Regions from separate parts of the Rahnella contaminans genome, predicted to be linked through region 2. Evidence: predicted binding sites of a transcription regulator. Region 2 holds the regulator's gene; each other region holds the start of a gene.
What was found. Region 2 encodes CRP, which controls carbon source genes, mostly activating them, when cyclic AMP is high. Its sites were predicted from a motif close to ATGTGANNNNNNTCACAT; they were not measured.
Positions count from the first base shown of each region.

Region 1: serC (3-phosphoserine/phosphohydroxythreonine transaminase) is a predicted target of CRP. The motif match lies at 1,751-1,768, and genes of this name have one in related genera.
Region 3: GW579_RS14985 (glycoside-pentoside-hexuronide (GPH):cation symporter) is a predicted target of CRP. The motif match lies at 1,838-1,855, and genes of this name have one in related genera.
Region 4: bhsA (multiple stress resistance protein BhsA) is a predicted target of CRP. The motif match lies at 2,131-2,148, and genes of this name have one in related genera.

Region 1 covers NZ_JAADJS010000001.1:1,389,912-1,392,885, forward strand. Annotated here, with positions in the region: gene aroA (3-phosphoshikimate 1-carboxyvinyltransferase) at 1-449, opposite strand, end outside; gene serC (3-phosphoserine/phosphohydroxythreonine transaminase) at 554-1,639, opposite strand; gene ycaO (30S ribosomal protein S12 methylthiotransferase accessory factor YcaO) at 1,965-2,974, shown strand, end outside.
Region 2 covers NZ_JAADJS010000004.1:359,968-362,941, forward strand. Annotated here, with positions in the region: gene GW579_RS18850 (YccS/YhfK family putative transporter) at 1-1,022, opposite strand, end outside; gene crp (cAMP-activated global transcriptional regulator CRP) at 1,084-1,716, opposite strand; gene GW579_RS18860 (OsmC family protein) at 2,079-2,486, shown strand; gene GW579_RS18865 (LysR substrate-binding domain-containing protein) at 2,488-2,974, opposite strand, start outside.
Region 3 covers NZ_JAADJS010000003.1:44,691-47,664, forward strand. Annotated here, with positions in the region: gene GW579_RS14980 (glycoside hydrolase family 31 protein) at 1-331, opposite strand, end outside; gene GW579_RS14985 (glycoside-pentoside-hexuronide (GPH):cation symporter) at 328-1,707, opposite strand; gene GW579_RS14990 (non-oxidative hydroxyarylic acid decarboxylases subunit D) at 1,994-2,221, opposite strand; gene GW579_RS14995 (non-oxidative hydroxyarylic acid decarboxylases subunit C) at 2,251-2,974, opposite strand, start outside.
Region 4 covers NZ_JAADJS010000002.1:1,008,273-1,011,246, forward strand. Annotated here, with positions in the region: gene GW579_RS13835 (DHCW motif cupin fold protein) at 1-106, shown strand, start outside; gene ddlA (D-alanine--D-alanine ligase) at 159-1,256, shown strand; gene bhsA (multiple stress resistance protein BhsA) at 1,388-1,645, opposite strand; gene bhsA (multiple stress resistance protein BhsA) at 1,796-2,053, opposite strand; gene bhsA (multiple stress resistance protein BhsA) at 2,221-2,478, opposite strand; gene GW579_RS13860 (hypothetical protein) at 2,894-2,974, opposite strand, start outside.

The sequences.
Region 1 (2,974 bases), on a different contig from region 2:
GGAGGATAATTTTCCTGCTCCAGATAATCAATCTGTGCGCCGCCCTGGCGAAGTGCATCCACCAGGTGGCCGATCGGACGCTCTTTCATACGCGGTTCGCCAGTCAGCACGACATCCTGCTCACCCAGGCATAATGCAGCCGCCAGCGGACGCATCGCCGTGCCCGCATTCCCCAGAAACAGTTCCAGACCTTTAGCATCAGAAAAAGCGTTGCCCAGACCATCAATCTCACATTCGGTACGATCTGCTGATAAACGGTGCGTAACGCCCAGTTGTGTCAGTGCATTCAACATATGACGCACGTCATCGCTATCGAGCAGGTTAGTCAGGCGGGTAGTGCCCTGTGCAAAAGCAGCCAGTAAAAGCGCACGGTTAGAAACGCTTTTTGAGCCGGGTAAATTGATGCTGCCGTTAACCAGCGCAACAGGTTGTAATGTCAGGGATTCCACTCTTTCTCCAATTCTTCATTTCATAAAATGACCCCGGACAGCGAGCCGGGGTCATTTTTAAGGCTTCTAACAAAAGCATTGTACTGGCCCGAAAGCCAGCGCGCTTAACCATGGCGTTTTTCAAATTCCGCCATAAAGTCGGTCAACGCTTTGACACCTTCAATCGGCATTGCATTATAAATGGATGCGCGCATCCCACCGGCTACACGGTGGCCTTTCAGCGCATGCAGACCGGCGTCCTGCGCCTGATCCAGGAACAGTTTATCCAGTGAAGCGTCGGCCATCTGGAACGGAACGTTCATCCACGAACGGTTCGCTGCGGCAACCGGGTTACGATAGAAACCTGTGCGATCGATGGAACCGTACAGTAGTTCAGCTTTGGCCTGATTGCGTTTTTCCATTTCACGCAGACCGCCCTGTTCTTTCAGCCATTTGAAGACCATACCTGACAGGTACCAGGCGAACGTTGGCGGGGTATTGAACATGGAATCGTTCTCGGCCAGTACGGTGTAATCAAGGATAGATGGCAGCTCAGTGCGTGCTTTACCTAATAAATCTTCGCGTACAATAACCAGCGTCAGGCCAGCCGGACCGATATTTTTCTGCGCGCCGGCATAAATTACGCCAAAGCGGCTGACATCAATCGGGCGCGAAAGGATACAGGATGAGTAGTCGGCCACAACGATTTTATTCCCGAAATCAGGCATTTCATCGATAGCAATACCGTCAATGGTTTCGTTCGGGCAGTAATGAACGTAAGCAGAATCCGCACTCAGCTTCCACTCGTTCATTGGAAGGATGCCACGTTTGCCGTCAATCGTGGTGGTGACATCAATGACATTCGGTGAGCAATATTTTTGTGCTTCTTTAACGGCGCTGTGAGCCCAGTAACCGCCATCGATATAATCAGCAGACGCTTTATCGCCCAGCAGGTTCATTGGAACTGCGGCGAATTGCGCACGTGCGCCACCGTGGCAGAACAGTACTTTATAGTTCCGGGGAATATTGAGCAGATCACGGATATCCTTTTCGGATTCTTCAGCAACCTGGATAAATTCCTTACTGCGGTGACTGATTTCCATCACCGAGGTACCCAGTCCGTGCCAGTTACAAAGTTCCTGTTCCGCACGACGCAACACTTCAGCCGGGATCATTGCCGGACCTGCACTAAAATTATAAACCTGAGTCATTTCCCCTCACCACTTCTCTGAGACAGCCACATAGTTACCATTAATTTACCGGTTTTATCATTCGAAACAAGCCATCTGTAACGGTTATTCCTCATGACCTGATAAAGCGCGTTGAGATCTGCGTCACAAGGTTCATTCCTCCTTTTAACGCTGATTTTGCGGAATAATGTGTGTATGAACAGGCAAATCGGAGGTGTTATTACAGCGCGTTCAAACTCAACCCTTTGACTTCACACAGCGATTACATTCTTAACACGAATACATGGAGCTAATACGCAAAACCCCGTATCATTGCGCGTTTTTAGCACGCTCAAAAGTGAACTCAATGACGCAAACTTTTATTCCTGGTAAAGACGCGGCGCTGGAAGACTCCATTTCCCGCTTCCAACAAAAACTCACCGATCTCGGCTTTAATATCGAAGAAGCTTCCTGGCTGAATCCGGTTCCCCACGTCTGGTCAGTGCACATTCGCGACCGCGACTGCCCGCTGTGCTTCACCAACGGTAAAGGCGCCAGCAAAAAAGCCGCTCTGGCTTCTGCTTTGGGTGAGTATTTTGAGCGTCTGTCGACCAACTATTTCTTCGCCGATTTCTATCTCGGCAAAGAAATTGCCAACAGCGACTTCGTGCATTATCCAAACGAGAAATGGTTCCCGCTACCGGAAGATAACCTTCTGCCTGAAGGTATTCTGGATGAGCGTCTGCACGCATTTTACGATGCAGATAAAGAACTGGTCGCCAGCGATCTGATTGATCTGCAATCCGGCAACCCGGATCGCGGGATTTGCGCATTGCCGTTCACCCGTCAGTCTGACCTGGAAACCGTATATATTCCGATGAACATCATCGGTAACCTGTATGTGTCAAACGGCATGTCTGCCGGGAATACCGCGAACGAAGCCCGCGTTCAGGGTCTGTCTGAAGTCTTCGAGCGTTATGTCAAAAACCGTATCATCGCGGAATCTATCAGCCTGCCAGAGATCCCTGCTGACGTGCTAGCGCGCTATCCGGGTGTGGTTGAAGCCATCGCCAAACTCGAAGAAGAAGGTTTCCCAATCCTGTCTTACGATGCCTCTTTGGGCGGCGACTATCCGGTCATTTGCGTAGTGCTGTTCAACCCGTCCAACGGGACTTGTTTCGCTTCCTTCGGCGCACACCCGGACTTCGGTGTTGCACTGGAGCGTACGGTCACTGAATTACTGCAGGGCCGCAGCCTGAAAGATCTGGACGTCTTCACCGCCCCGACCTTCGATGACGAAGAAGTGGCTGAACATGCCAATCTGGAAACTCACTTCATCGATTCCAGCGGTCTGATTTCCTGGGATATGTTTAAACA
Region 2 (2,974 bases):
CGTCGGTACAGCGGACGTTGTGTCCGCAATAAACGCGCAATGCGGCTGAAATGGTAATAGCAAAATTGACCGACCGGATTCTCCGGATTGCGCGCGGCTATTTTCTCCAGCGCGGCCAGTTCGTTGGCCATCGTAAATCGCCCGGATAAACGGTGATAAAGAATGTCATCAGCGATGACCCGCAGACGGGCGGAGATCACCTGCGCATTACGTCGTATAACCGCTTCGGCGTGGCTTTCTTCCACCAGCTTTTGCACTTCTTCCGGCTGATGCAGGCTCACCGTGATGTGTTCCTGCAAATCGAGTGCGACCTGAAAACGCTGGAACAGTCGCTTATGGTGATGATGATGTCCGTGTTGCGGCAGCATGTGCAGTTGCTGATAAAGCAGGGCAATCAGATCGATAACCTGTTGCTGACGCGCCAGCAGTGGCGGTAGCGCGGTTTCAGGATCGGTGTGTTGCGTCAGCAGGCTGTATTTCGCCTCGAAGTAATCTGCCAGTTGCAGATAGAGCTGGCTGAGGGTTTCGCGCATCGGTTGTTCTTTTGAAATACGAAACCACGCCCAGTTAAAGATACCGTACCAGGCGGTGCCTGCGGCGAACAGCGCCGGAGCTTGCCACATCGGGCGCAGACCCACCATGCTCAGCGTGAAGATGGTCGCCACCAGCGCACCGGGCAACAGACGCGCATGCAGCGGGCTGATTTCACCGGTCACGCCCAGCAGTAACGCCAGCGAGAACATGATGAGCGGCAGGGGAATGTGCCAGCTTTCCAGCATCACTTGCAGCAGAATGCTGCTCAGGGCAAAAAGCGTGCCGCCGACCATCAGACGTTTGAAAAAGCGTTTGTGTGGCGTATCCAGACCCGCGACATTGCAGCAGGCGGGACACAGAGAGAACAGCAGACCCATTTGCAGATTGCCAAAAAGCCAGCAAATGCCAACAGGCAGGCACAACACCAGCGTCTGGCGCAGCGCGTAGTTAACTTCGGGATGATAGAACAGTCTTCGCCATAGCGTCATGCGTAAAGCTTAGCCCATAAAAAAGGCGCGACAGTTAGCTGCCGCGCCAATTTCTGAGGGATTAACGTGTGCCGTAAACGACAATCGTTTTACCGTGTGCGGAGATCAGGCTTTGATCTTCCAGCATTTTGAGAATACGTCCGACTGTTTCACGTGAACAACCGACGATTTGGCCGATTTCCTGACGGGTGATCTTGATTTGCATCCCGTCCGGATGGGTCATTGCATCAGGCTGTTTAGCCAGATTAAGCAAAGTTTGCGCGATACGGCCTGTTACGTCGAGGAAGGCAAGGTTGCCGACTTTCTCTGACGTCACTTGCAGACGGTTTGCCATCTGCGCGGAAAGACGCATCAGAATATCCGGGTTTACCTGAATCAGCTGGCGGAATTTTTTATAAGAAATTTCAGCCACTTCGCAGGCAGTTTTAGCACGCACCCAGGCACTGCGTTCCTGCCCTTCTTCGAAGAGTCCCAGCTCGCCGATGAAGTCACCTTGGTTAAGGTATGACAGTATCATTTCTTTGCCTTCTTCATCTTTAATCAGGACGGCAACCGACCCTTTCACGATGTAGTACAGCGTTTCGGCTTTTTCACCTTGGTGAATCAGCGTACTTTTAGAAGGATACTTATGTATATGACAGTGAGACAGGAACCATTCGAGAGTCGGGTCTGTTTGTGGCTTGCCGAGAACCATTTGCTATTATCCTCTGTTGTTATCGCTGCCCAAAATCACAGGGCTCAGAGTTCCCTGTACGGCACTTACTTTAAAAAGCGCCCTTTCAGCATATAACTCCCCAGAAATGCTGCAAGCGGATGTCGGAGTGAAACAGCCTGATTATTGCTGTTAACACCGTGGGTTCTGTTCTTAAACCGCAAAAACCGTCACCGCAATTTACTGGAAAGTATGTTTCGGCTTTGTTTGTAACACAGGTTTGCAATGCTGTCTTCTGTTGTCTCGCTTCAGCATGATGGCGATCGGGTTACGTTGCCAGTTTTTGGGTGAAAGGGTAGTCTGAGGGGAAAATTTGACGAATTTATCCACCGGGAGAAGAGCACATGCACGCACGCGTAAAATGGGTAGAAGGGCTGACGTTTTTAGGTGAGTCAGCGTCGGGCCATCAGATCACAATGGATGGTAATGCGGGCGACAAAGCCCCGAGCCCGATGGAAATGTTGCTGATGTCGGCGGGCGGTTGCAGCGCGATTGATGTAGTGTCTATTTTGCAAAAAGGCCGCAACGACGTGCGTGACTGCGAAGTGAAACTGACGTCTCAGCGCCGCGAGGAAGCACCGCGTCTGTTCACGCACATCAACCTGCATTTCATCGTCACCGGCAAAGACCTGACGGATAAAATTGTGGAACGCGCAGTCAGCCTGTCTGCGGAAAAATATTGCTCCGTTTCCCTGATGCTGGGCAAAGCCGCGACAATCACCCACAGTTTTGAAGTAGTGAACGCCGAATAAGTCACGACCAGTGATACGACTGGCACTGACTTCGCAGTAAATCCAGAAATCGCCGCGCGGCAAACGTCAGCGGCGATTTCTGCGAATAGAGCACGCAATATTCCGCTTCCGGCAGCGTATCGATATTGAGCAGGCAAAGCCTGTCCTGTAAGCCGAACGGCGCGCGCATGGCCTTCGCCACAATCGTCAGATAATCCGACTGCAACACCATATTCAGCCCGCACACTACCGAATCCGTTCTTACCGGCGTTTCCCCGGCTGGTGCGTTAAAGCCGTTCATCGAAAGCTGAATCTGCTGGTAGTAACCCATATCCGTTTCCGGCAACACCCAGCGCGCGCACTGCAATTCGTCGAGCGTGGTGGCATCTGCCAGCGGATGCCCTTGCCGCGCAATCACGCCAAAAGGGGCGCTAAACAGCGGCTCACGCACCAAATCCTCCAGCGGAAAACCCGGCCCGGCGGTCCCGACGGCAAAATCGAGTTTCCCT
Region 3 (2,974 bases), on a different contig from region 2:
TTTTTTCCGTCGCGCCAATCCCCACCGTCGAACGCTGACGCCAGAACTCTTCCAGAATGAGCTCGCCGCGTTGGTTATAAAATGCCAGCTGGCCTTTAATGTTAACCGTCGCCGTGATATTGCCGTTGCACAGGGTCAGTGTTTCGGTGCCACGGGAGATATCAGCCTGAGGTTGTCCATTCTGTGGGAGCAGTGCCCAGAGGTGGTCATTGAGCGCAGGACGACAGGTCGCGCGCACACGCAGACTGTTTTCACCCCAGGGTTCAATCACCAGAGTTTGCTGATCGAAATGCCAGAGGATACGGTTTTTTTCGGCGATTAATTCGCTCATGCGGACTCCTGAGTATGCAAGGTAGCCTGACGTTCAGGCTCGTGTTCCGGGGTGATTTTGGACTGATTAATGTGTTTCATGGTGGCGTCGTTGAGTTTGTACCAGCGCATCGACAGCGCGCTGAACATCGACAACACGCCCGGCACCAGCGAGAACAGCGCGATAATGGACAACATCGCCGCAGTATTTTGCTGCGCAGCGTGCGGAACATAACCGCTCATGCCAAGTGTCCAGCCGACGACGGCCCCGCTGACCGCCATTCCCATTTTGAGGATCGCCAGCAGCGTGGAAAACACGGTGCCGTCCATGCGTTTGCCTTGTTTGTATTCACCGTAATCCACCACGTCCGACATCATCACCCACATCAGCGTGGTGGTGACCTGATAGAAGGTCGAGACCAGCAATGTCATACCGACCAGCAGGGAAATCCATGCCGGAACGAAGAAAATCGCCATGCTCAGAAGACCGGTTAGAACGGCGCACAGCGTGAAAGCCGACAGTTTGCTGCGGCTTCGGGTCAGCGGTTTGACCAGCGCGCTGCCGAGGCTTTTTCCAACAATATGCGCGGCGAGGAGCCACATAAAATAGCTGGCGTTGCCCAGATAATACGTCACGTAATACATCATCGCGCCGAGACGAACGACGCCGAAGGAGATATTAAAGAAGATCAGCGCGGCCACTACGCGCCACTGGTCGTTACGCACCAGGTCGCGCAGATCTGAGAGGAAATTCGCATGCGTCGGCGGCGCGCTGATACGTTCCTTTGTATTGAGAAAACAGAGTAAAAACATGACCACAGCGATCGAGGCCATGATTGCCATTGCGCCGAAATACCCGTCGAGTTTATTGCCGCCGCCCATCATTTCTGCCAGCGGCATCATCAGGAATGTCGACATCGCGCCACCGAGCGTGGCGAGGAAAAAGCGGTAAGACTGTAGCGAAATACGCTGGCTGTTATCCGGCGTAATGATCGCGCCCATCGAACAGTAAGGGATGTTGATGGCGGTATACATCAGCATCATCACGCAGTACGTGACGCTGGCGTACACCATCTTGCCGGTTAGTGTGAGGGATTCCGGCACGGCATACACCAGTAAACAACTCGCGCCAAACGGGAGCGCCAGCCAGAGAATATAAGGTCTGAACTTGCCGAAACGCGTTTGCGTGCGGTCAGCGATCAGCCCCATCGCCGGGTCAACAATCGCATCGGCCACGCGGGCCACAAGGAACATAGTACCGACAAACACCGCCGGTAAACCCACCACATCGGTATAGTAAAACGTCAGGAAAATAATCACGTTATCCAGACCTATATGGCTCGCCATATCCCCCAGACCGTAACTGATTTTTTCTTTTACGGATAATTTCGCTGTCATTTTTCGTCCTGTCTTTTATCGGGTTAAACTCAAAAAGTCAGTCCGTCCGGTGGCCTGAGGACTTGTTATAAAGTGGTTAAAAGCGAGTCACAATTATGAGATATGATTAATTTCTTATGATTTTTAATTTATGTGATACCGGTAACATGCGGGGAATAATGAAGGTACCGCGCAGCGGCAAGTTTTCGCGGCAATAGCTGTTGTTCCTGAAACATAGCCAGCGAGCGATAGCGCGGGTTGTAAAAAGACGCGGAGATTCCAAAGAGGCCCCGTCCGGGGCCCAATACTATTCCCCTAAAAGCGGCGGCACCGACGGCACCATCGGTGCATTATCAATATCCGCTTGCGTCATCCGGAACGCCTCCGGGTAATGCTCCCGGCTGGTGCGCCGTAACGGCTCCGTTGACCGCCAGGTGTATAAACAACGCTGGCACTGATGCACCGTCCAGACCCCTTTCACCGGCGATACCGCCATCAGCTCGATATGCTCACCGGCACAACGTGGACAAATCATAATCACTCCTTAACTCAGTCAGTTAGTGCTCAGGCCTGACGGCCCGCCAGCAGGGAATTCAGTTTCACAACCCAGTCTTTGGTTTCTGGCAAATCACGTACCGGCTGGCTGTAATGCCCGCGGTTATCCGGCGCGACCGGCGTGGTAGCATCGATGATCAGTTTGTCGGTGATCCCCGCAGGAGACGAACCCGGATCCAGCTCCAGCACGGACATGTTCGGCAACTGAACCAGGTCACCCGCCGGATTCACTTTCGCGGAAAGCGCCCACATCACCTGCGGCAGGTTGAACGGATCGACATCCTCATCCACCATAATCACCATTTTCACGTAGCCCAGCCCGTGCGGCGTGGTCATGGCGCGTAAACCGACCGCGCGCGCAAAGCCGCCATAGCGTTTCTTGGTGGAGATGATCGCCAGCAGCCCGTGCGTGTACATGGCGTTAACGGCCTGAACTTCCGGGAATTCAGCTTTGAGTTGCTGATACAGCGGCACGCAGGTCGCCGGGCCCATCAGGTAATCGATTTCTGTCCACGGCATCCCGAGATACAGGGATTCAAATACCGGTTTGGTGCGGTACGACACTTTATCAATGCGCACCACGGTCATGTTGCGGCCACCAGAATAGTGCCCGGTGAACTCCCCGAACGGCCCTTCGATTTCACGTTTACGGCCTTCGATAACCCCTTCGAGGATCACTTCTGAACCCCACGGAACGTCGAAACCGGTCAGTGGCGCGGTGGCGATCGGGTAC
Region 4 (2,974 bases), on a different contig from region 2:
CCGCACCTTTACTCTCTCGCCGGGCATGAGTTATCAGGTGGCGGATAACGCGGAAGCGCACCGTTCCTCAACCCCCGTCGGGGCTAAATTGTTTGTCGTTGATTAGTCGTACACAGAAAAATCGCCGCCAGCGTGAGGCTGGCGACAAGGAGCAGCAGGTGAGTAAATTACGGGTAGGCATCATTTTTGGCGGCAAATCGGCAGAGCACGAAGTGTCATTACAATCAGCAAAAAATATTGTGGATGCCATTGATAAAGAACGCTTTGACGTGACTTTGCTGGGCATCGATAAGAAAGGCGAGTGGCATATTAATGACGCCAGTAACTACCTGATTAATGCTGAAAATCCGTCACTGATTGCCCTCAACCGCTCGAATAATCAGGTCGCGCTCATTCCGGGGCAAACTGAAAATCAGCTGATTGAAACGCACAGTGCCAGCGCATTGTCGCAGGTGGACGTCATCTTCCCGATTGTTCACGGAACGCTGGGCGAAGATGGTTCATTGCAGGGACTGCTGCGCATGGCAAACATTGCGTTCGCCGGTTCCGGCGTGTTGGGGTCGGCTGTAAGCATGGATAAAGATGTGACCAAGCGTCTGCTGCGGGATGCCGGTTTGTCCGTCGCACCCTTTGTCACCCTGACCCGTGCGAATCGCCAGAAATATACGTTTGCTGAAGTCTCTAAGCAGCTCGGCTTACCGCTGTTTATTAAGCCTGCCAATCAGGGTTCTTCCGTCGGCGTCAGCAAAGTGAGCAACGAAACAGGTTTCATTACTGCACTGGAAAAAGCATTCAGTTTCGATCATAAAGTGCTGGTCGAATCCGCGATTAAAGGCCGTGAAATCGAATGCGCGGTACTTGGCAACGATTACCCGCAGGCCAGCGTATGCGGCGAAGTCATCCTGCACGACGAGTTTTATTCCTACGACACCAAGTACATTAATGAAGCCGGCGCATCGATTGCCGTTCCCGCCGATTTGCCGCAGGAGACGCATGACCGCATTCGTGCCATCGCATTGCGGGCATTTCAGGTGCTGGAATGCCGGGGCATGGCGCGCGTCGATGTGTTCCTGACCGAACAGGGTGACGTCGTTATCAACGAAATTAATACGTTGCCGGGCTTTACCAACATCAGCATGTACCCGAAACTCTGGGCGGCCAGCGGCTTAAACTACAGTGATCTGATCACGCGTCTGATCGAACTGGCGCTGGAGCAACACGAGCAGGATAACCAGCTCAAAAGCTCAGCGAACTGATTTGTAAGAGGTGCTGCAAAAGAAAAGCAGGGAGAAATCCCTGTATGGCGGGATCAATTTAAAGGTCTCCTCAAATCGCAGACACGAAAAAGGCGGCAAACGCCGCCTCTTCTGCTTACTGCTGAGGACTCTTATTTGTACAGTTCAGCTGTACCGTACAGGTGGTTGTCACCAGACGCACCGATGATACGGTAAGAACTTGCACCGGCTTCGCTGGCTTTAGCATTCAGTTTGTCCTGCAGGCTGCTCAGGCTGTTACCTGAAGTCGCGCTGACGACACCAATCGCCTGCTGACCAGCCGGAGCGGACTGAACTTCAGTCGCTGCCAGGGTAGAGAATGATGCGGTTGCCAGTGCGATGGCGGCGAGAGTCATAGTAATGTTTTTCATGATGGTTTCCTCAATTCGTTTATTGCGCTTTGCCAGGCGTTGTCATCAACGTTCATTTAATGTGCAAAGCTGTCTTCTGTCCGATACAACATCTAGCTTATTAATCGTTAACTAAATGCCGCTTTACCCTTTTCAAGTCGTACTCCGTGCTTATTTATACAGCTCAGCAGTACCGTACAGGTGGTTTTCACCAGAAGCACCGATGATGCGGTATGAACTTGCACCGGCTTCGTTCGCTTTAGCGTTCAGCTTGTTTTGCAGGCTTGACAAATCATTGCTTGAAGAAGCACTTACCACACCGATTGCCTGTTGGCCTTCTGGTGCAGACTGAACTTCAGTCGCAGCCAGAGTTGAGAATGAAGCGGTAGCGAGGGCGATTGCAGCTAATGTCATAGTGATGTTTTTCATGATTTCTTCCTGTTTTAATCTGTTTATCAGCAGGTGGTTTAGGTCAGACGTTATTTGTTAACGTTCGATAATTAAATCTTAGACCTGGATCACATTCTGTGCAACTTATTTATTTATTAATCGTTAACTAATTGTGCGGAACAATCTGCTAACGAATGTCGTTGTGCTTATTTGTACAGCTCAGCAGTACCGTACAGGTGGTTTTCACCAGAAGCACCGATGATGCGGTATGAAGATGCACCGGCTTCGGTCGCTTTCGCATTCAGTTTTGACTGCAAAGTCGTCAGGTTACCGTTTGAAGAAGCGCTGATAGTCCCGATAGTTTGTTCACCTGCCGGAGCGGACTGAACCTCAGTGGCTGCCAGAGCAGAGAAAGAAGCGGTAGCGAGTGTCAGAGCAGCGATTGTCATTGCGATAGTTTTCATGATTTGTATTCCTGTTCGTTAATTTTTTTTGGAGTGGCGTTTTCGTCAGCCCCGTTATTCGGTCAACGTTATTTATTACTTAACGTTCGATAAGTAAATGGTAAGGGGTGTTGAGGGTTTGTGCAAGATGTTTTTTTAATGAGCGTTAACTTATTGTGCTGTGACGAACATCACACCAAAGCGCATTGTTGTTTTTGTTTTGTTAAATTTATGTTTTTAAAATGATTCACCTGAAAGATGGAGTTCGGGCTTATCCAATATTGTGCTGAATGAATCTTTAATGATCGCTAAGTTAATGGTTGGTTCCGGCGGGAGAGGGTGTTAAAACTAGGGTCGGCTTAGAAAAAAGATAAGGCAGCAAATGCCGCCTTATCGTTATTCCTGCTCAGACATTCTGTCGTCAGGGCCGGTTTCCTTAGTAGTAAATGGAAGCCGGTTTATGACCTGAAGTCATTGGTGCAGGTGGCTGAGACGGAGAAGTGGAAATACGGCTCTG